Regions from separate parts of the Paenibacillus sp. FSL P2-0136 genome, predicted to be linked through region 1. Evidence: riboswitches for the same ligand, from Rfam matches in the RefSeq annotation. Region 1 holds a riboswitch; each other region holds the start of a gene.
The links. A riboswitch is a leader RNA that binds a small molecule or an ion and turns the genes downstream of it on or off. The one in region 1 is predicted to bind cyclic di-GMP.
Positions count from the first base shown of each region.

Region 2: linked by a shared signal. The riboswitch ahead of NYE26_RS19265 (thiamine pyrophosphate-binding protein) and the one ahead of NYE26_RS00830 (choice-of-anchor A family protein) in region 1 are both predicted to bind cyclic di-GMP.
Region 3: linked by a shared signal. The riboswitch ahead of NYE26_RS29385 (flagellar assembly protein A) and the one ahead of NYE26_RS00830 (choice-of-anchor A family protein) in region 1 are both predicted to bind cyclic di-GMP.

Region 1 is NZ_CP150244.1:195,696-202,087, reverse strand. Features, by position in the region: gene NYE26_RS00835 (alpha/beta hydrolase) at 1-693, opposite strand, end outside; gene NYE26_RS00830 (choice-of-anchor A family protein) at 1,177-4,110, opposite strand; cyclic di-GMP riboswitch class I at 4,192-4,284, opposite strand; gene NYE26_RS00825 (hypothetical protein) at 5,034-5,399, shown strand; gene NYE26_RS00820 (ASCH domain-containing protein) at 5,762-6,184, opposite strand; gene NYE26_RS00815 (YukJ family protein) at 6,281-6,392, shown strand, end outside.
Region 2 is NZ_CP150244.1:4,513,811-4,520,202, reverse strand. Features, by position in the region: gene glpK (glycerol kinase GlpK) at 1-768, shown strand, start outside; gene NYE26_RS19280 (3-oxoacyl-[acyl-carrier-protein] synthase III C-terminal domain-containing protein) at 861-1,853, opposite strand; gene NYE26_RS19275 (hypothetical protein) at 1,993-2,343, opposite strand; gene NYE26_RS19270 (carboxymuconolactone decarboxylase family protein) at 2,495-2,875, opposite strand; gene NYE26_RS19265 (thiamine pyrophosphate-binding protein) at 2,926-4,569, opposite strand; cyclic di-GMP riboswitch class I at 4,686-4,782, opposite strand; gene NYE26_RS19260 (methyl-accepting chemotaxis protein) at 5,284-6,392, opposite strand, start outside.
Region 3 is NZ_CP150244.1:6,893,930-6,900,321, reverse strand. Features, by position in the region: gene hcp (hydroxylamine reductase) at 63-1,715, shown strand; gene NYE26_RS29390 (aldo/keto reductase) at 1,813-2,787, opposite strand; gene NYE26_RS29385 (flagellar assembly protein A) at 2,818-4,467, opposite strand; cyclic di-GMP riboswitch class I at 4,545-4,637, opposite strand; gene NYE26_RS29380 (isochorismatase family cysteine hydrolase) at 5,142-5,825, shown strand; gene NYE26_RS29375 (ABC transporter substrate-binding protein) at 5,851-6,392, shown strand, end outside.

The DNA of each region.
Region 1 (6,392 bases):
GGCCTTCATCCGGGTCACCAGACTGGCCACCGGCACAAACGGGAAGCTGGGCAGACGGTACATCCGCTTCAGCTGATAGGACAGCTGCGCCTTGACCGAGGTGTAGCCGCAATCGGCGACAATCGCCTTGACCTGCGGAGGAAGCTCCTCCCCGGACGTCATCAGCACCGTAGCCCCGCCCATTGATACACCATGCAGCACGATCTGCGCATCCGGACCGTTCTCCTGCAGGACGAATCTGATCCATTTCAGATAATCCCGGCGCTCCGGCCAGCCAAAGCCGATATAATCGCCTTCACTTTTCCCATGTCCCCGGGCATCAGGCAGCAGCACATTGTACCCCAGATTCTCATAATAGTTCTTAGCAGTCGCTCCCATATCCTTGGCCTTCCCGGAATACCCGTGGGCAACAATGACCGTCCGTCCGGCAGCACGCTCTGACGCCAGATAATAGCCCTGCAGCTTGAGCCCATCCTCAGACATCAGCTCCACCTCACGGAAGGTCTGCCGGGACACCCACTCCGCTCCTTCTCCCCACGAGGCTCCGGCCACCGGCGGCGGATCGATCTTAAGGTCTGGGGTCTTGGCCAGGAATTCCTTAGGGGCCCGTTTAATGGCTACTCCATAAAAATAGAATCCTGCATACCCCACCCCTCCGGCCACCACGATCAGCACCACAAGCAGGTATATCATCCACATCAACGTTCCTCCTTCAGTAAGCAACCATATTAATTTGAGCCTAGTATAGCATGGGAGTTAGGCCAACTAAAAATACGGCTGAGGCGCAAACTTCAACTCCATTGTACTCTGCATGACTCTTGAAAGAAGCAGGTGGACTCATTTAGCATACTCGCCTTCCCGCAGCAGATTGCATGTATGTTGTTTTCCACATACATTTGATCCGCTGACTCTCTCACCGGCACATTGTATGCTGTTTTCCACATACATTTGGTCCGCTGACTCTCTCATCGGCACATTGTATATTGTTTTTCGCATACATTGGTCCGCTGACTCTCTCACCGGCACATTGTATGTTGTTTTTCGCATACATTCTGTATCCGGGCACTTATTTCCAACGAAAAAAAGAGCTGCTTCCAGGAGAACATCTTCTCCGAAAGCAGCCCTTGTCAAATTACAGGATCATCGTTTGTTTGTATAAATCTCAGTTCGGGTCACTCACTTACGTTTGCTGTTTCTGGTGGTTCTTCTAAGAATCAAGCCCAGACCAGCGAGTGCCAAACCGGCAAAATAATAAGGCGCAGGACTGGATTCGCCCGTCTTCGGCAAGGTTCCATCCACAGGCACACCGCCTAGAGGAACCTCATCATCAATAAGGACTACACCGGGTGCCGGTTCTGCTGAAGGCGTTGGCTCCGGTGTTGCTGCTATTTGCGCAACCGCAACAGCCGGTGTCGGCGTCGGCACTGTTGTAGCTATTGGAGTTGCTACAGGTCCAAGCGGCAGCGGATCATCATTCACAACCACATCATTGCTCACGATAAATCCGATAATCGGAGTCGGCGTAGGCACTGGAGGGAAACTGAACGGCGGCGATGTTGGCGCTGGTGTTGTTACTGGTGTTGGTTCTGGTGTCGGCGTTGGTGTCGGCTCTACCGTCGGTGTTGGTGTTGGCGTTGCCGTCGGTGTCGGTGTTGGCGTTGGCGTCGGTGTTGGTGTTGGCGTTGGTGTTGGCGTCGGCTCTACCGTTGGTGTCGGTGTTGGCGTTGGTTCTACCGTTGGCGTTGGTGTCGGCTCTACCGTTGGTGTCGGTGTTGGTTCTACCGTCGGTGTTGGTGTTGGTTCTACCGTCGGTGTTGGTGTTGGCTCTGCCGTTGGCGTTGGTGTTGGCTCAGCTGTTGGCGTTGATGTCGGTTCTGCCGTTGGCGTTGGTGTTGGTTCTACCGTTGGCGTTGGTGTTGGCTCAGCTGTTGGCGTTGGTGTTGGCTCTACCGTCGGTGTTGGTGTTGGCTCTGCCGTTGGCGTTGGTGTTGGCTCTGCCGTTGGCGTCGATGTTGGCTCAGCTGTTGGCGTTGGTGTCGGCTCTGCCGTTGGCGTTGGTGTCGGTACCGCCGTTGGCGTTGGTGTCGGCTCTGCCGTTGGTGTTGGTGTCGGTGTTGGTTCTACCGTCGGCGTTGGTGTCGGTACTGACGTTGGTGTTGGTGTCGGCTCTGCCGTTGGCGTTGGTGTCGGTTCTGCCGTTGGCGTTGGTGTCGGCTCTGCCGTTGGCGTTGGTGTCGGTCCCGCTGTTGGCGTCGGTGTCGGTACTGCCGTTGGCGTTGGTGTCGGTACTGCCGTTGGTGTTGGTGTCGGTCCCGCTGTTGGCGTCGGTGTCGGTTCTGCCGTTGGCGTTGGTGTTGGTTCTACCGTCGGTGTTGGTGTCGGTACTGCCGTTGGTGTTGGTGTCGGCTCTGCCGTTGGCGTTGGTGTCGGTCCCGCTGTTGGCGTTGGTGTTGGTTCTGCCGTCGGTGTTGGTGTCGGTCCAGCTGTTGGCGTTGGTGTCGGTACAGCTGTTGGCGTTGGCGTCGGCTTCACAGTTGGTGTTGGTGTCGGCTTCACGGTCGGCGTTGGTGTCGGCTTCACGGTTGGCGTCGGTGTTGGCTTCACAGTTGGTGTTGGTGTCGGCTTCACGGTCGGCGTTGGTGTCGGCTTCACGGTTGGCGTCGGTGTTGGCTTCACAGTTGGTGTTGGCGTCGGCTTCACGGTCGGCGTTGGCGTCGGCTTCACAGTCGGCGTTGGCGTCGGCTTCACAGTCGGCGTTGGTGTCGGCTTCACGGTTGGCGTTGGCGTCGGCTTCACAGTCGGTGTTGGCGTCGGCTTCACAGTCGGTGTTGGTGTTGGCTTCACGGTCGGCGTTGGTGTTGGCTTCACGGTCGGCGTTGGTGTCGGCTTCACAGTTGGCGTTGGCGTCGGCTTCACCGTTGGCGTTGGTGTCGGCTTCACGGTCGGCGTTGGTGTCGGCTTTACAGTCGGCGTTGGCTTTGGAGTTGGAGTGCACACAGGTGTAGGTGACGGTTTTATGGTCGGTGTTGGCTTCACAGTTGGAGTCGGCGTTACCGTCGGTGTTGGCTTCACTGTAGGTGCAGGCGTTACCGTCGGCGTTGGCTTCACTGTAGGTGTAGGCGTTACCGTTGGTGTTGGTTTCACAGTCGGTGTTGGCGTTACCGTCGGTGTTGGTTTCACTGTCGGCGTTGGTGTCGGTGATGGACTAGGTGTCGGCGTTGCGGTCGGCGTCGGACTCGGCGGCGGCCCCTCTCCCTCGTACAATCCCAGGTGCATCTCTACCCCGCCGCTAAAAGATTTTGCAATCAGAGTCCCGTACAACTCTGCTCCGGCATAATGAACATCCGCTCTAGGTGCGAGGATCGTCCCGAAGAATGAGGTATAAGCGATATTCACCTCAGAAGCTTCGTAAAAGTTGAACAATACCTGACTGGCTCTGCCGTTATTCATTGCAAAGCTCGGCACATTGACTGTAGACCCGCTTATATTAATAATCAGCGTAGCGTTCTGTGCAATGTTGAATTCGATATAGTTGGTCTTCGCCAGTGTCGAGGCATCCAAATGAACTACATTGAAACGATCCGGTGCACTTATCTTGAGCTGTCCATAATTGTTATTGCCGATCTCATTCGTGTCAGCCAAGGCCCCATACTCTGTGGAACGGGAGATCAGAGCTTGCTGCTCGGCTGCAAAATCAATCGGGCTGGCATTTTTCTTCCCGCCTTTGATGTTGACACCAGGCTCATTGGCTGTAAAGCTATCCCCAAATACCACATTTCCATAGATCTCTCCACTGCCTAAATGTACAAAATTCTTACCGGCCACAAGTACATCCGTCGGCGAAGCATCCCTGTATGCCCTAGCTACTCCGTAACCTCCGGAGAGGGTAATGTCCCCCGCCGCTGCCAGGCGGCCTTCAATCTGATCATTGGCTTGTTTAAAATCCCCGAGGATAAAAGCATTAAAATTCCCTGCGACCCCCAAAACCGGTGTTGGCGTATACGGCACCCCTGAAGCTGCTTTGACATCCGTACCCCACGTAAAAGCACTGGATACGGTCAATAGGCCCGCCATAATGATGGCGGCTGTTTTACGTACTCCTTTTTTCAATAGTCCACACCTCCTAGTTACTATTCTATGAATCTGTCACGCGACTATAACAACAAAAAGACCGCCACGAAGGGTTAGCTTCACGGCGGCCGGACGACCCTAGCCTCAACTTTAGAGACAGTAGATTCCTGACTTTGCGTCCCGTTCTTTCGATACGGTTTGCGTTTGTACATGATTTCGGTATGCAATTGAGATTTGCTTATGTAAGATCATTGTTGAGTCTATGACATTTGTTACTTTTGTACTAATTTCAGTTTATCCGCTCTCCCACCCTATTGTCAATCCACTCCCAGTATATTTTTTGAAATTATTTTTTACGATGGTTGCTCATTGATCCCTTGTACCATAAGGGTTCAGGGGCGAGTCTCTTTTTTATCTACTGACGAAAAAAGTCGAGAAATCAGAGGATTGGCTATAGCCGTTTGTCTCTCTTTTCTATAATACTATCAATTTATATCATTAAAATTTGATGCATTCGTCCTATTTTATCGCCCTCAGCCCACCCCTACTCATTATCTGCTCCTGTTCAATGCAATTTTACCTATTTTTGGGCATCTCAGCTCCAAAAAAAGTGCCGCCCATAGGGACGACACCTGCTAATAGACTTCATATATTTTGAATAAAATGTCGCCTAGGCAGACCCGAACAGCTGAACCCAGCCAATCATCGATACCCAGAGCGGAACACTTAGAATGATCCCGAATACCAAACCACGGCGGAGGCTTCCTTCATGACTCATTGCCATTCTCCTTTGAGCTGATTTATTTATCAATCTTTAATATTTCAATTTTAATATAAAATAATTCATCTTATTTTTTTGTGAAATATATCACATTATTTGAGTTAATTTATAAAACCATTGATTATTTTTTGAAGGATGAGTTACAATGCGAATATACGTTCTCTTTGAGGGGTTGAGAAGGATGCAAAGAGCAGAGAGCCAGGATAACCTGCTGGTCAAATCCTATATTTTGCTGCCGCTTATTCTATCCGCCTTCGAGCGCGATGCTTCTGCTATAGCCTCTGAGCTGCGCACGCCTGCACCTTATCTGGAGGTAATCCAGTCGGCCGCTCATGCCGCTTCTGCCGATCTGCGGGAGGTCCGTGCCGGAATGCGCGCCCGTGGTCTGAAGGTCTATGAGCAGCAGCGGTTGGAGACGGGTGTTGAAGCCAAATTTGTCTGCAGGGGCTATCACGAACGGATGCTGCTGCTGGATGATGTGATTGCCGCCCAGGCCACTCTGCATATGCGCAGATATCTGGGTATGGAGAAGATGGAGCAGCGCTAACAAAGAAGCCTGCCGCAAGCGGCAGACTTCTGCATTAAATGATCACCGGGATGCGGTTACATTAACAACGTCCAATACCCCAATGTGCCGCATATCACCACCACAGCTACCGGGTACAGGATTCTCCGGCTTACCTGATCCCTGAACGCAAGAAACAAACAAAGCATACAAAGCCATGCAATTAGAAGGCTTCCCATCTATTATGCATACGCTCCTTCCCGGCATTTCTGCCCCTCTCCAGCGGTAGACCGCCTCAGAGCACAACTCTCCTTATATATAGGAAGATTTCCCGCCGAATATCCCAATTATACCAGCTGACAGCCAATCTGGAGCAATTTTTCTTCACATTGCCGTCAAAAAATTCACAATTCCTCTTCCAGCACCGGATATTCCCAGAAACCCAGACGTCCCTTAGCAGGTATGGGATGTACCAGCGGAACAACCTCCTCCAGCATCCAGGCATACCTTCCTTCGGCATAATTGCCGAATACATATTCATTGCCGCCCGGCCAGCCTTGCTGCGAAAGCTCCGGCGTCACCTCACAGCAATCCGCAATGCGGCTGACTGCAATGATCTTGCCCGTCGGCAGGTTGTCCGCAGTGTAGCCGTGACGGGCCAGCAACGACTGATACGGCTCCGTCCGGCAGATCGCCTTATTCACCTGCATCCCGGCATGAATGGCTAACTCTCCCCGGTGGGCGGTCCGCCAGGTCCGGGTTTCGATTTGTTTTTCTCCCAGCGCAATTAACGTGGCCCACGGCTGGCGAATGGTTAGGCATTTCATAATGCAGCTTACCTCCTATGTTGAACACCTTTTACTTAGAATTACTATGACCTTCTATGGGAAACATTAATAGCTAAGAAGGGGGACTGACGAACTATGGGTAACGGATTAGATCAAGGGTACGGGGTATTAAAATGCAAATTATCCAATGAGGATACCATATATAAGCTAGGTGTCAAAAATAATCATGTCCAGGTACTGGTTGAGG
Region 2 (6,392 bases), 3.3 Mb from region 1:
GGTCATACCTGTCTGGAGGCAGGCAGTGCCAAGAACACCTATGGGACAGGCTGCTTCATCCTTATGAATACAGGCACTGAAGCTGTGGCATCCAGTCATGGCCTATTGACCACGGTAGCCTGGGGCATGGGCGATGAGCTCTATTATGCACTGGAAGGCAGTGTCTTCGTGGCTGGAGCGGCTGTGCAGTGGCTGCAGGAGGGGCTGGGGCTAATTGTCGCGCCCGCCGACTCGGAAGAGAAGGCCAGCGAGGTGGACGAGAGTGAGGGGGTTGTGGTAGTGCCAGCCTTTACCGGCCTGGGTGCGCCTTACTGGGATATGTATGCGCGGGGCGCCATATTCGGCTTGACGCGTGGCACCACCTCCGCACATCTGGTACGGGCGACGCTGGAATCACTGGCCTTCCAGTCCCGCGATGTCATCGACGCGATGCAGAAGGATGCCGGCATGCCGCTCACCGGCCTGAGGGTAGACGGCGGTGCGGTGCGCAACAATCTGCTGATGCAGTTCCAGGCCGATATTCTGGGCAGCGAAGTGACACGTACAACCTACGCGGAGACTACAGCACTTGGCGCTGCGCTGCTAGCCGGACTAACCTCCGGGGTATGGACCCGTGAGCAGCTGGAGAGCTTCAATACGGCCGAGAAGGTTTTCTCGCCGCAGATGGAGCCGGAGGAGCGGGAACGCAGATACGGTGCCTGGCAGGATGCTGTATCGCGCACGATGGGCTGGGAGAAGCATGAGGGCAAGCACGAAGGCAGACTTTAGAGCGGAGTAGAGGCATTAAGAACAGAAACGGCCCGCAGGCAGAAACTCTGCTGCGGGCCGTTTTTTACTCTGGAACAGAATGAACAGTAAGATTAGTACTCCATTACAAATGCGACATTCTGCCATCCGGCGCCCACGGTCCAGAACAGAACTTTGTCTCCGCGTTCCAGCTGCCCGGTAGTGACGGCTCTGTGAAGGGCAATGAACGGGCTGCTGGTCGAGGTATAGCCGAACTCATCGCCTATGTAGACTGCGGCCTCAGGGTTAATACCGGTTTTGCCGGAGACGGCCTGGATGTTCGGAAGAGACAGCTGTGAGAAGCAGGCAGCCTTGACCGATTCAGGGGCAATCCCGTTGTTGCTCAGCAGAGTGTTGATTGATTCGGAAGCGGCATCCACACAGATGGAATCATCGAATGGAATGAACTTCACATTGAACTCTCCTGCAGCAACACCGGTGCGTCCGAGCTTAGCCAGGCCTTCTGCCGGGAACAGAGAGTTGCCGTACACACAGGTGTCTGTCTGATAGATAGAGTCAATGAAACCGACCGAATGCTCATCGCGCTCCAGAATGACAGCGGCAGCGGCATCACCGAAGTTCGCGTAATATACCGGATCATTTTTGTCCGCATGAGGTGCCACGTAATCGGAGCCGATGACCAGGGCGCGGCGGATTCTCGGGTTCGCCATCATCTGGCGGCTGACCTGCTCAACCGAGGCGGTCATTCCGGCACAGTTGGCATTGCTGTCAATACAGATGGTATGCGAAGCCCCGTTAATCAGTCGGTGAATCATCAATGAGTTCGTAGGAAATATATATTCAGGGGTCTGGCTTGCATAAGCGATCAGGTCAATGTCAGGGCCGGTAAGACCGGTTTTCTCCAGAACATTACTTGCGGCTTCAAAAGCCATTGTCAGGGAATTCTCATCCGGGCTGTCGATGCTGTAGCGGTTTTCACGGCCCAGAGTAGCCAGCAGTCCACGGATATCAATACCTTTGTCATCAAAATGCTGAATGAAGAAGTCATTGCCGATTCTTTTGTCTGGATGGTAGATATCAATGTCCTTAATGCGAATCCCCGCCATAGTACAGACCTCCTAAAGTTTTGTTAGCTATACTTCTCACAAATCTGCTTCTTACAAAACTCTCTTCCAGCATTAGCAGCCGGTTTAATGAATGAACATGTGCGTTTCAAGCGGCTGATTTAGGTTTAAATTGTATTTATTAAGCTTGTACGGTTGAAGTGATCTCCAGATTCTCAAGTCCTGCTTTGCGGCCCAGGCGTGCCAGCTGCATTTTGAGGATCGGGTTATTTTCCAGGGTAAGACTCACTTTCTGGAAGCCGTCAGCCTTGAACATGATGAAGCAGCCTTCAAGCAGCGGTACAACATCAGGAGCGGTTACATTCAGCTTGCGGCAGTCGATCTCTAGTGCATATTCAGCAGGGCTGATCGGGTTAATAGTCTGCTGGTAAGCCTGTATAGATTTGAGCCCGTCCTCGTTAGAGAAGGTTCCCTCCAGCTCAATATTGATTACTTTCTTCGCAGTATCTGTCTTCAAAATAAATTGTCCCATGTTGATCTCTCCCTAAGTGTAATTTCCAATACCTCCAAAACGTTATTCCTGCGACTCTATTCGACAAAACCGCAATTCGATTTGGGATATTTTGCCTTCATTATAACCAGATCATACTGAAACGTGCAATCAAAAGTCGAAATTTGTAGATTTATGAAGATTTTTCTTTGATCTCCTCCAGGGTATCCAGCAGCACATTAAAGGCCGAAATCACCCGGGGGGCACCGACGCAAGGGGTCAGATGCAGCAGCACGCCCTTGATCTGCTCGACGGTCATGCCAACGCGGAGCGCCATTACATAATGAACCCCCAGCTGTTCATATTGTCCCATCGTAATCAGCGACGAGATCACCGCGATCTCCTTCCAGTCAGAGCCAATCGTGGTCCGCTGAAAAATATCGCCATAGGCATTGCCCATGATATATTCGGCTAATTCCGGAAAATGCTCTTTGATCGGAGCCAGGGCCTTGGCCCCATAATCTCCTGAGAGATCAGTGAAATGATCGAGTCCGCTGTTCATGTTCTTGTTCACGATATGTCCTCCTGATAGTAGGTTAGAAAAGGTGTGCGGATACGGCTTCCTTACGTAAGATCCAGAGTGCGGTGGGCCGTAGGAGGCATTTCATCACGGTCAGTCAGCAGCTCAATGACAACAGCCTTGTTAAGTGCCACAGCTTCGCGGATTGCGGCAGCGAACTCCTCCTGCGTCTCACAGCGGAAGCCGGCTGCACCCAGCGATTCGGCGAATTTCACGGCATCCATCGGAACCTCGAAGATCGTACCGTCAATCCGGCCGGTCGTTTTCTCCATACCCTTAAGCGCCATATCCAGCTGCTTATTGTTCACCACAATGAAAATCACCGGAATGTCCTTGCAAACGGCTGTGTTTATTTCAGTTCCGAGCATCATAAAACAGCCGTCACCGGTAATGCAGAAGACAGTCTCTCCGGGAGAAGCCGTCTTGGCACCGATCGCCATGCCAATTGAATTGCCCATGCAAGCAAAGTAGGCATCGAATATGAAGCTGCCGGGCCTGCGGACATTGAACCATTTCACAGCATTGAACCCGTGGCTGCCGTCATCTACAAACACGCTGCTGTTGTAAGGAATCAGGTCGCTCATCGTGCTCATTACCGAAGCCAGAGAGAGCCCCGCCAGCACGGGCAACTCGTCATTGTAAGCATTGGAGATTGTGATTTCATGCTTGGTGACCGTAGAGGGGTCCAGCTTCTGAAGATACAGTGCCAGGTTGTCCCTTAAGTCCCCGCCGACAGCGATGGTGGATGAGGACAGTATTTTGCCGACAAAGGTTGGATCTACATCGAACTGGATCAGCTGCGGCGGATGATTCTCCGGCTTCAGGTTGCAGATGGTCATGTCGCTCAGGCGGGAGCCCAGAACAATGAACAGGTCGCTGTTGTTCAGCAATTCATCGCCGTGCGAGGAGCCGCCAACGCCGACAGGACCGTGGTAGAGCGGGTGATCATAAGCTATTGCACCTTTGCCGCCTGGAGAGGTGACTACAGGAATGTTGAAGGTTTCGGCCAGCTGAACCAGTTCCTGATGGGCACCTGAGCGGTTGACGCCTTTACCGGCAATGATCAGGGGCCTAGCGGATTGATTAATCGCCGAGATGACCCGGTCATAGTTCTGATAACTGACTAGTCCCTCGCGTTCCGGCAGAACAATCCGGCATTCCGCGAGCCGCTCTGTCTGCACATCAAACGGAATGCAGAGATGGACCGGACCTTTTTGGTCACCCAGGGCGATGGATAGGGCATGGTTGAAAATCGTGCTGAAGTGATCGCCGCGTTCAACGAGCTTGCTGAAGAGGGTGGCCGGCCGGAACATATCCGCCAAATCAGCCAGGTAGGAAGTGGAATCCTGACATTGGGGAATGCCCAGCTCCTTGATGGACTGATGTCCGGTGATGAAGAGGACGGGAAGATTATTGGCCTTGGCATGCGCTGCTGCGGTGAGCAGATTCGTTCCCCCAGGACCGGAGGTGCCGAAGGCTACCCCGAGACTGCCGGTCTTCAGAGCATAACCGCCGGCGGCGAAGCCGGAGCTGGATTCGTGCCGGCCGGGGATGAACTCTATACCGTAGTCAACCATTTTCAAAGCGATGGGGCAAATAGACTTGCCTATGATTCCAAAAGAATGAGTGACTCCCAGATTGTGTAATGCTTCCGCCATATAATCTGCAACTGTCTTCAGAACATCCACCCCGCAAGTTGTTATTTGTATACGTCAGCAATAGAAAACCTGTACTCACCATTGGAGCACAGGTCTGTTGCACGAATCACCATAATCAAACGCGAAACCTAAGGCGTTCACAGTTTTTCAGCAACCTGGCTGTCATGATCCCACTTCAGAAATGAGACTGTAGATCCATGGCTTTGCGTCATTCCCTTTCGGTGAATTTTGCCGGTATGCGGTTATAAATGAATTTGTGGAGAATTTTCCTTTACAATATATTCCTTGCTCCGCTTTTGTCAATAACCCCTGTGAGAAGAAACTCGGAATTTGACGAATATTCAGGAGTGGAAATGGCTAAATATTTGGATTTTCAAACTTTTGAAAATGGTTGTCCCTGGAAGACTAAAGTCTTAAAATGCAAATGGCCGTTTAGGTTGATTAATGTGGGAAGTGAGCACAAAGCCTCATTACATTCCTGATTTACTGCAAAACATTAAGAATTCACTAGATATACAGCATTACAAATTTCGGTGATAGGACTTAAGTAATAGTGATGTAAGATGTTAGCTTATAGACAAGCTATGACAATAGAACGACTATAGTAAAGAAGTGCAAAGCACGGTTTTTACCCTTATGCACAATTTCAACAATTTGTGAATATTACATAACAATCTTTGTTTTGCCCAAAAAAAGAGACACCTCCCGCAGAAAATTCCGCAGGCGTGTCTCTTTGTGCTGAGGTTAAAATTTGAAAATATGAATCGTTTTTTGCAGGTTGAAGACCGCGGAGGTCATCTTCTCTGTCTCCTCAGCTACGGATTGAAGAGCATGAATCTGTTCGTTCATCGCTGCGGATACCTCTTCCGTCCCTGCGGCGGTCTCCTGGGTGATGGCTGAGATATTCTCGATCGCCCCGGAGATCTTGAGCGCGCTCTCCAGCATAAGGTCACTCTCTGCGGAAAAGGAGGCAATCTGCTCGGTTATGTATTGGACACTATGCACAATTTGAGCAAAAATGTTGGCTGTCTCCGTAATCATCTCATTCTGCACCTGGACTACCTCTTCATTGATGGCGATGTTATCGATAGCCTGCTTGATATCCGCTTCGATGCTGCGTACCAGACCGAACACCTCTTTGGTTGAAGCGGTGGATTCCTCAGCCAGCTTGCGCACCTCCTGGGCAACAACGGCGAACCCGCGGCCATGCTCGCCTGCACGGGCAGCTTCAATAGAAGCATTGAGCGACAGCAGGTTGGTCTGTTCAGCAATTTCGGTAATCGTCTTGGTAATCATCGTAATGCCTCGTGCGTTATGCGATAGGGCTTCGATAGTATCCGCCACCTTCTGGGTAGCCTGGATGTTCTTGCGCATGCCTTCGGCTTGGGTATCCACCGATTGCCGTCCCTGTTCTACCAATTCCAGCGTATGTACAGACCTTTTATTCATTTCCTTGGTGGAATTCGTATAATTGGAGACTTTGATTTCGATATCCTTGATCGATTCGGTCATATCAGCGATATCCACCGAGATTTCGTTAGCACCGAGGGCCAGTTCATTGGAGGAGGAAGCCACCTGCGCCATGACAAACTTCAGGTTCTGATTCTTGTCTTCAATCCCGCGGCTGGCGTCCATAACCTGACGGGTAATCTGTGAGGCATCGGTGAGGATTTTTTTGAGCTTGTCAATCATGGTATTGAAGGAGCGGCTGATGTCGCCCATGGAGCCATTCTCATCGGCACGGCTGGTGAAGTCGCCTTTGGCAATCGTGTGCGTCACATTGGAGATATCCTCAAATGAAGATGTAAGCGTTCTCTCAATGAAGCGCGCAAGCGGGTAAGTCAGCGCTGCCA
Region 3 (6,392 bases), 970 kb from region 1:
ATTGGTAACTGTAAAGGCGAGGCACAGAGCGATTCCATTAATGATAAGGAGTGATTCAGGTAATGAGCGAAATGTTTTGTTTCCAGTGTCAGGAGGCAGCTAAGGGGACGGGTTGTACGATTCAGGGGGTGTGCGGTAAGACCAGTGAGGTAGCAAATCTGCAGGATCTTCTGGTGTATACACTTAAGGGTATTGCCATCTTCGCGCGCAGCGGGCGTGAGCTGGGGATTACTGATCCGGTGACGGAGAAATTTATGATAGAGAGCTTGTTCGCTACCATTACCAATGCCAACTTTGTGCCGGAATACTTCACTGCGAAGATCCGGGAAGGACTGGCCCTGCGGGATCTGTGGCGCAGCAGAGTGGCTGATGCCGGAGTGATGGCCTATTTGTCGGAGCATGACGCGGCGAAGTGGAATGCAGTGACTGATGAAGAGCTGATGGACAAGGCGGCAACGGTAGGTGTGCTAGCTACAGAACATGAGGATATCCGCTCTTTGCGCGAGCTGCTGACCTATGGCCTGAAGGGAATGGCTGCTTACATGGAGCATGCTGCGGTACTGGGCTTCTATGAAGCAGGAGCACATGCTTTTATGGAAAAAGGCTTGGCAGCTGCGCTGGATGACAATCTGAGCGGCGGTGAGCTGACAGCGCTGGTGCTGGAATGCGGCAAGTTCGGCGTGGATGTGATGGCGCTGCTTGACCGTGCGAACACCGCAGCCTACGGCAATCCGGAGATTACCACAGTCAATATTGGGGTAGGCACGAACCCTGGTATTCTGATCAGCGGTCATGACCTCAAGGATATGGAGGCGCTGTTGAAGCAGACCGAGGGTACCGGAGTGGATGTGTATACGCACAGTGAGATGCTGCCGGCCCACTACTATCCGGCCTTCAAGAAGTATAGCCACTTCGTAGGCAACTACGGCAATGCATGGTGGAAGCAGAATGAGGAATTTGCCAGCTTCAATGGTCCGATTCTGATGACTACGAACTGCATTGTGCCGCCGAAGGACAGCTACAAAGACCGGCTGTACACGACAGGCAACACCGGGTATCCGGGAATTCAGCATATCGCGGCAGGCGCGGACGGAGAGAAGGATTTCTCGGCGCTGATTGAGCAGGCCAAGAGCTGCAGCGCTCCGGTGGAGATTGAGACAGGCGAGATTATCGGCGGCTTCGCGCATGCGGCTGTAATGAATGTCGCGGATCAGGTGGTTGGAGCAGTAGAGAGCGGCGCCATCAAGCAATTCTTCGTCATGGCTGGGTGCGACGGACGGATGAAGAGCCGGAATTATTACACCGATTTCGCGGCAGAGCTGCCGAGTGACACGGTGATCCTTACCGCAGGCTGTGCCAAATACAAATATAACAAGCTGGCGCTTGGCGATATCGGCGGAATTCCCCGTGTACTTGATGCCGGCCAGTGCAATGACTCTTATTCCCTTGTGGTCATAGCGCTTAAGCTGAAGGAAGTGTTCGGTCTTGCAGACATCAACGATCTTCCGATCTCCTATAACATTGCCTGGTATGAGCAAAAAGCGGTGATTGTACTGCTGGCGCTGCTGCATCTGGGCGTGAAGAACATTCATCTGGGTCCTACACTTCCGGCCTTCCTGTCGCCTAATGTAGCTAAGGTTCTGGTAGATACCTTCGGCATCGGCGGTATTACTACGGTACAGGAAGACATGGAGCGGTTCATTGCTGCGGTATAATGCAATACAGCTTCAGCATTAGCCAAAATACTCAAAAGCGAGTCTCCGTATACGGGGGCTCGCTTTTGTGTATGGATATGAACGTCACCGTCAGCGCTTACGGCAGCCGGTAGACTGCAAACGGCTCGCCGGTGCGGAAGGCGGCGCTGGCCTGGTCAAGCTGCTCAAGTATTTCCGCATCCGGTGAAGCGGAGAGACTCAGCAGATTATGTTGTACCTGCTCTACAGTAGTTGCACCGACGATCACCGTGGAGACGGCGGGCCGGTTCATCAGCCAGGCCAGGGATAGAGCTGCAGGTGAGGTGCCCAGTCGCTCCGCAATGGCCTGAACCTGCTCCCCGAGCGAGATGCGCTCCGGGGTAAGGAAGCGGCGGAAGTTCGGATCGGTCTCTGCTCTGGAGCCGGCAGGGGCTTTGCTGCTGCCAGTATATTTGCCGGTAAGAATGCCGCCCGCCAGAGGGAAGTATGGGATGATGCCCAGACCCTGATCCAGGCAGAGCGGAAGCAGCTCCGCTTCGGGCGTGCGGTCAGCCAGCGAATAGCTGCACTGGATAGAGATGTATTTCGCGAAGTGCCGGGCTTCGCTGATTCCAAGCGCCTTCATCAGCTCCCAGGCGGCATAATTGGAGGCTCCGATATAGCGCACCTTGCCTGCGGAGATCAGATCATCCAGCGTGCGCAGCGTTTCCTCCAGCGGTGTGTAGGGGTCGAAGGTGTGAATCTGATACAGATCCACATAGTCGGTCTTCAGCCGGCGCAGGCTGCCCTCCAGCTCCTGCATCAGATGATGGCGCGAAGAGCCGCTGCCGCCGGGTCCCTCATGCTTCGGCAATCCGGCTTTGGTCGCCAGCACTGCGTTATGGCGTTTGCCTTCAAGCGCAAGGCCGATGATCCGCTCCGATTCAGATCCGGCATAGATATTGGCGGTATCGATGAAATTGATGCCCTGATCCATAGCGGTGTGCAGAATGCGGACCGAGGTCTCCTGATCTGCCCGTTTGCCGAAGGAATTGGTTCCAAGACCCAGGGCGGACACCTGCAGGCCGCTATTGCCCAGACGGTTATATCGCACGCTCTCACTTCTCCTTATATAGTAGTAGTCTTAGCAGGAATCACGCACAAGCAGCTTGCCGCCGGACTCCAGGCGGCTGTCCTGTGACCGGGCGAGATTAATCACCGCATGCTCCTCCTGGAGCAGCTCAATCTCCTCACCCAGCTTAAGCAGCAGCCTGGAGAAGCGGCTTAGGACACTGTCCGTGATGTACCCGGTGAATTGTCCCGGATGGGCGAATACCTCAAGCATCTGCCAGAGCTGGTCCGTGCCGGAGCCGAACGCCCCGTTCATACGGCTTAGCGCAGCCTGAAGATCACGGATCAGGCTGCCCAAGTGGCTGTATTTATCCTCCAGCAGCAGCATGACTACCAGGCCGTAATTCACGGATTGCTGGCGGGATTCCACATTCTTGGCCAGCTGGCGCGCCGCCTCAAGCAGTCCGTCCGTCTCTGTCCGCAGCAGGCTTGCGAGGCTGTGCAGACGATGCTGCATTACCCCGGCGTGCCCGGCGTACAGGCCGCTGCCGGTGACCTGGCCGCTAACGTAAATACTGCCGGTGGCTATAATTGTAGATTTGCGGATATCGCCATAGACGTACACATTCCCAAGGGCTTCAATTCGTACAGGTCCTTCCAGATCTCCCGGTACAATGATGTCACCTGCGAACATAACATCGCCCGCAGGATCTGTCATCTCTCTGGCCAGAAGACTGACCGGAGGGAAGTCACATATCCGGACGCTGCCGCTTCCTCCGCAGATACGGGGCCTGCCGGTGTGCCGGGCTACGATATTACCACAGGGAAGGAGCTTGGCATGATTACCGGCAGCAAAGTAGATATCCTGTGGCGGGGGAGGGGGCAGGACCCTTCCGTCTGTGTCGAGGCCGGGAATGCCTTCTTCCGGCGGCAGCTTGCGGGCGAAGACTTCGCCTGCAAAGGCAAAGGGGGCTCCCGGGAAACGGAGATACTCCAAGGGTTCCGCAGGCTTCTGACCCCGGGCTCCCTGTCCCTGAAGCATCCGGTTCCCCTCCAGTGTATGCTCAGGCAGCAGGAATTCCAGCCGGGCTTCCTTGCCGGGCAGCGGGGCTCTGCCTTCAGCGATGCATACGGGAAGATATGTAGGGTTCGTAAGCTCCGCGTACAGGGCGGGAATGTTCAGGTTGCGCAGAATAAAACGGTTGTCCAGTGAGGCGATAATCTGTTCTATGGTGAGCGTGGACAGCAGCATCGCCGGATTGGGCTGGGCACGGACGACCGCTTCGAAGGCGGCGGGGCAGTTGACCAGATTCCAGGCGTACTTCTCTGCACGGTATAAAGTGAAGTGGACCTTGAGCTTGTCAGGCGATACGGTAATTTCATATTGGGGCTTCTCACAGATCTCCCAAGTGATATAATCCGCCCTGGTCACCTCGGTTGGCTCTGTAACGGTCTTCCAGTTGATCTTCAGGACAACAGGGTGGACCGCAGAAATGCGGGCGGGAGCACCTCCGGGGAGCGGGGGAGTAATGAATATCTGGTTGTCCTGCACGAGGATAATTCCATTCTTATCTCCAGTTGTCCCGTCAGAAGCTCGGCCCTCCACAGAGAATGAATCCAGGAGACCTTTACGTTCGAGCATCAGGGACTCTACGAATTCATATCGGCTTGGTTCGATATCCTGCTGCGGCATGGTTGTAACCTCACTTTTTCGTATGATCAATGGCAATTCGTACAGAAAAAGAACATCATCAAGCCTGGGAGGCTTTCCCTCCTGAATAGCTGGCTTAAGTGGTCTCTATTGGCAGCCTGGCAACCGTAAACGCAGATTCCGGCGTTCTTAGGCCCATAGCTTTGCGTCCTGCCCTTTCGGGGAGTTTGCCTTTAGAAATAGATCAATGATATACATCCTGTAGAGGTGGGAGTTATGGTCGACTGTAATCGACAAAAAGAGTCATAAATAGTTCTTACGCGTCATTAACTTCTGCAAACAAGCTTAATTCTAGTACTTAAAGAGCTATTTTTCAACTATATTATGCCTATTTATCAAAAAACTCGAAATATGCAGCTCTATTTCGACAAAAAAACTGGTTTCCCAGCGCTTACAGCTTATGGAAGAGTCAGGGGGAGGAAAGTATGAGCATTCAACTGTTGGGACACCCTGGGCTTGGTAAGACTCGGAGTGTTCTTTTTTGATAAGCAGTTTTGCGGGTGTTAATGTTATGTATATGTTAACTATGTAAATAAACACAAACATTCAGTGTATTATTTCGTAATAAAACCGAAGACATCGCAAATTCATTGTAATATAATCTAACTCATATCAAGGAAACGCGAATTAATGTTAACTAATATAACATTAATGGAGATAGCGACATCAGGAGAGGAGCATAAACCATGCAGATTGCAGCAACACCTTACATCTGGCCTTATGACGGGGCTGTGGACCCGGCGAAGACAGCGCTGATGATTATCGACATGCAGACGGATTTTTGCGGCAAGGGCGGTTACGTCGAGAGAATGGGTTATGACCTCTCATTAACAGCGAGGGCGATCCAGCCCATTCAGCGGCTGCTGGCCCGTATCCGGGACATCGAAGGCTTCACCGTGATCCATACCCGCGAGGGACATAAGCCGGATCTGTCGGATCTGCCGGCGAACAAGCAGTGGCGCAGCCGCCAGATCGGAGCCGAGATCGGCTCCGAAGGACCGGCGGGACGAATCCTCGTGCGGGGGGAGCGCGGCTGGCAGATCATTGAGGAGCTGGCGCCTGCCCACGGAGAGTACATTATAGACAAGCCGGGCAAAGGGAGCTTTTACGCAACAGACCTGGACCTGATCCTGAAGAATAAAGGAATTACCCATCTGATTCTGACCGGTATTACTACCGATGTCTGTGTACACACCACGATGAGGGAAGCCAATGACCGCGGGTACGAGTGTCTGATCCTTGCAGATTGTACAGGAGCAACGGATGAAGCGAATCACCTGGCGGCGCTGAGTATGGTTCAAATGCAGGGCGGGGTGTTCGGCAGTGTAAGTGATTCACAAGCGGTGCTGAAGGCGCTGGAGCAATACTAAATCATTCATAAACGGGGGAATAACCATGTGGAACAAGTCCAGAACGAAAGCGCTGATGCTGTTAACCTCGCTAATGCTGCTCCTGACCGCCTGCGGTAACAATACGGAAGCCGGGAAGGCTGAAGGTCAGGGAGCGGAAGGCTCGGGCGAGCTGAAAAAGGTGGTGCTCCGGCTGAAGTGGATTCACCAGGCGCAGTTTGCCGGCTTTTATACCGCGGTGGAAAAAGGCTTCTATAAAGAAGCGGGGCTGGATGTTGAGATCCGCCCGGGGGGCTCGGATTTCCCGGCTGTGCAGATGGTAGCTTCCGGCAGTGAGGAGTTCGGAGTTACCGGTGCCGACCAGATCGTCATCGCCAGAGAGAAAGGCGTCCCGGTCAAAGCGTTGTCCGCGATCTACCGCAAAACCCCGTTCGTCATGTTCACGCTCAAAGAGTCCGGGATCAAGACGATGGAGGATCTGGTCGGGCAAAAGGTAGGCATTAAGCTGGGCGGCAATGAAGAGCTGACCTTCCGGGCCATGGAGAAAAGCGCGGGTATCGACCCTTCGCAAATCGAAGAGATGCCGGT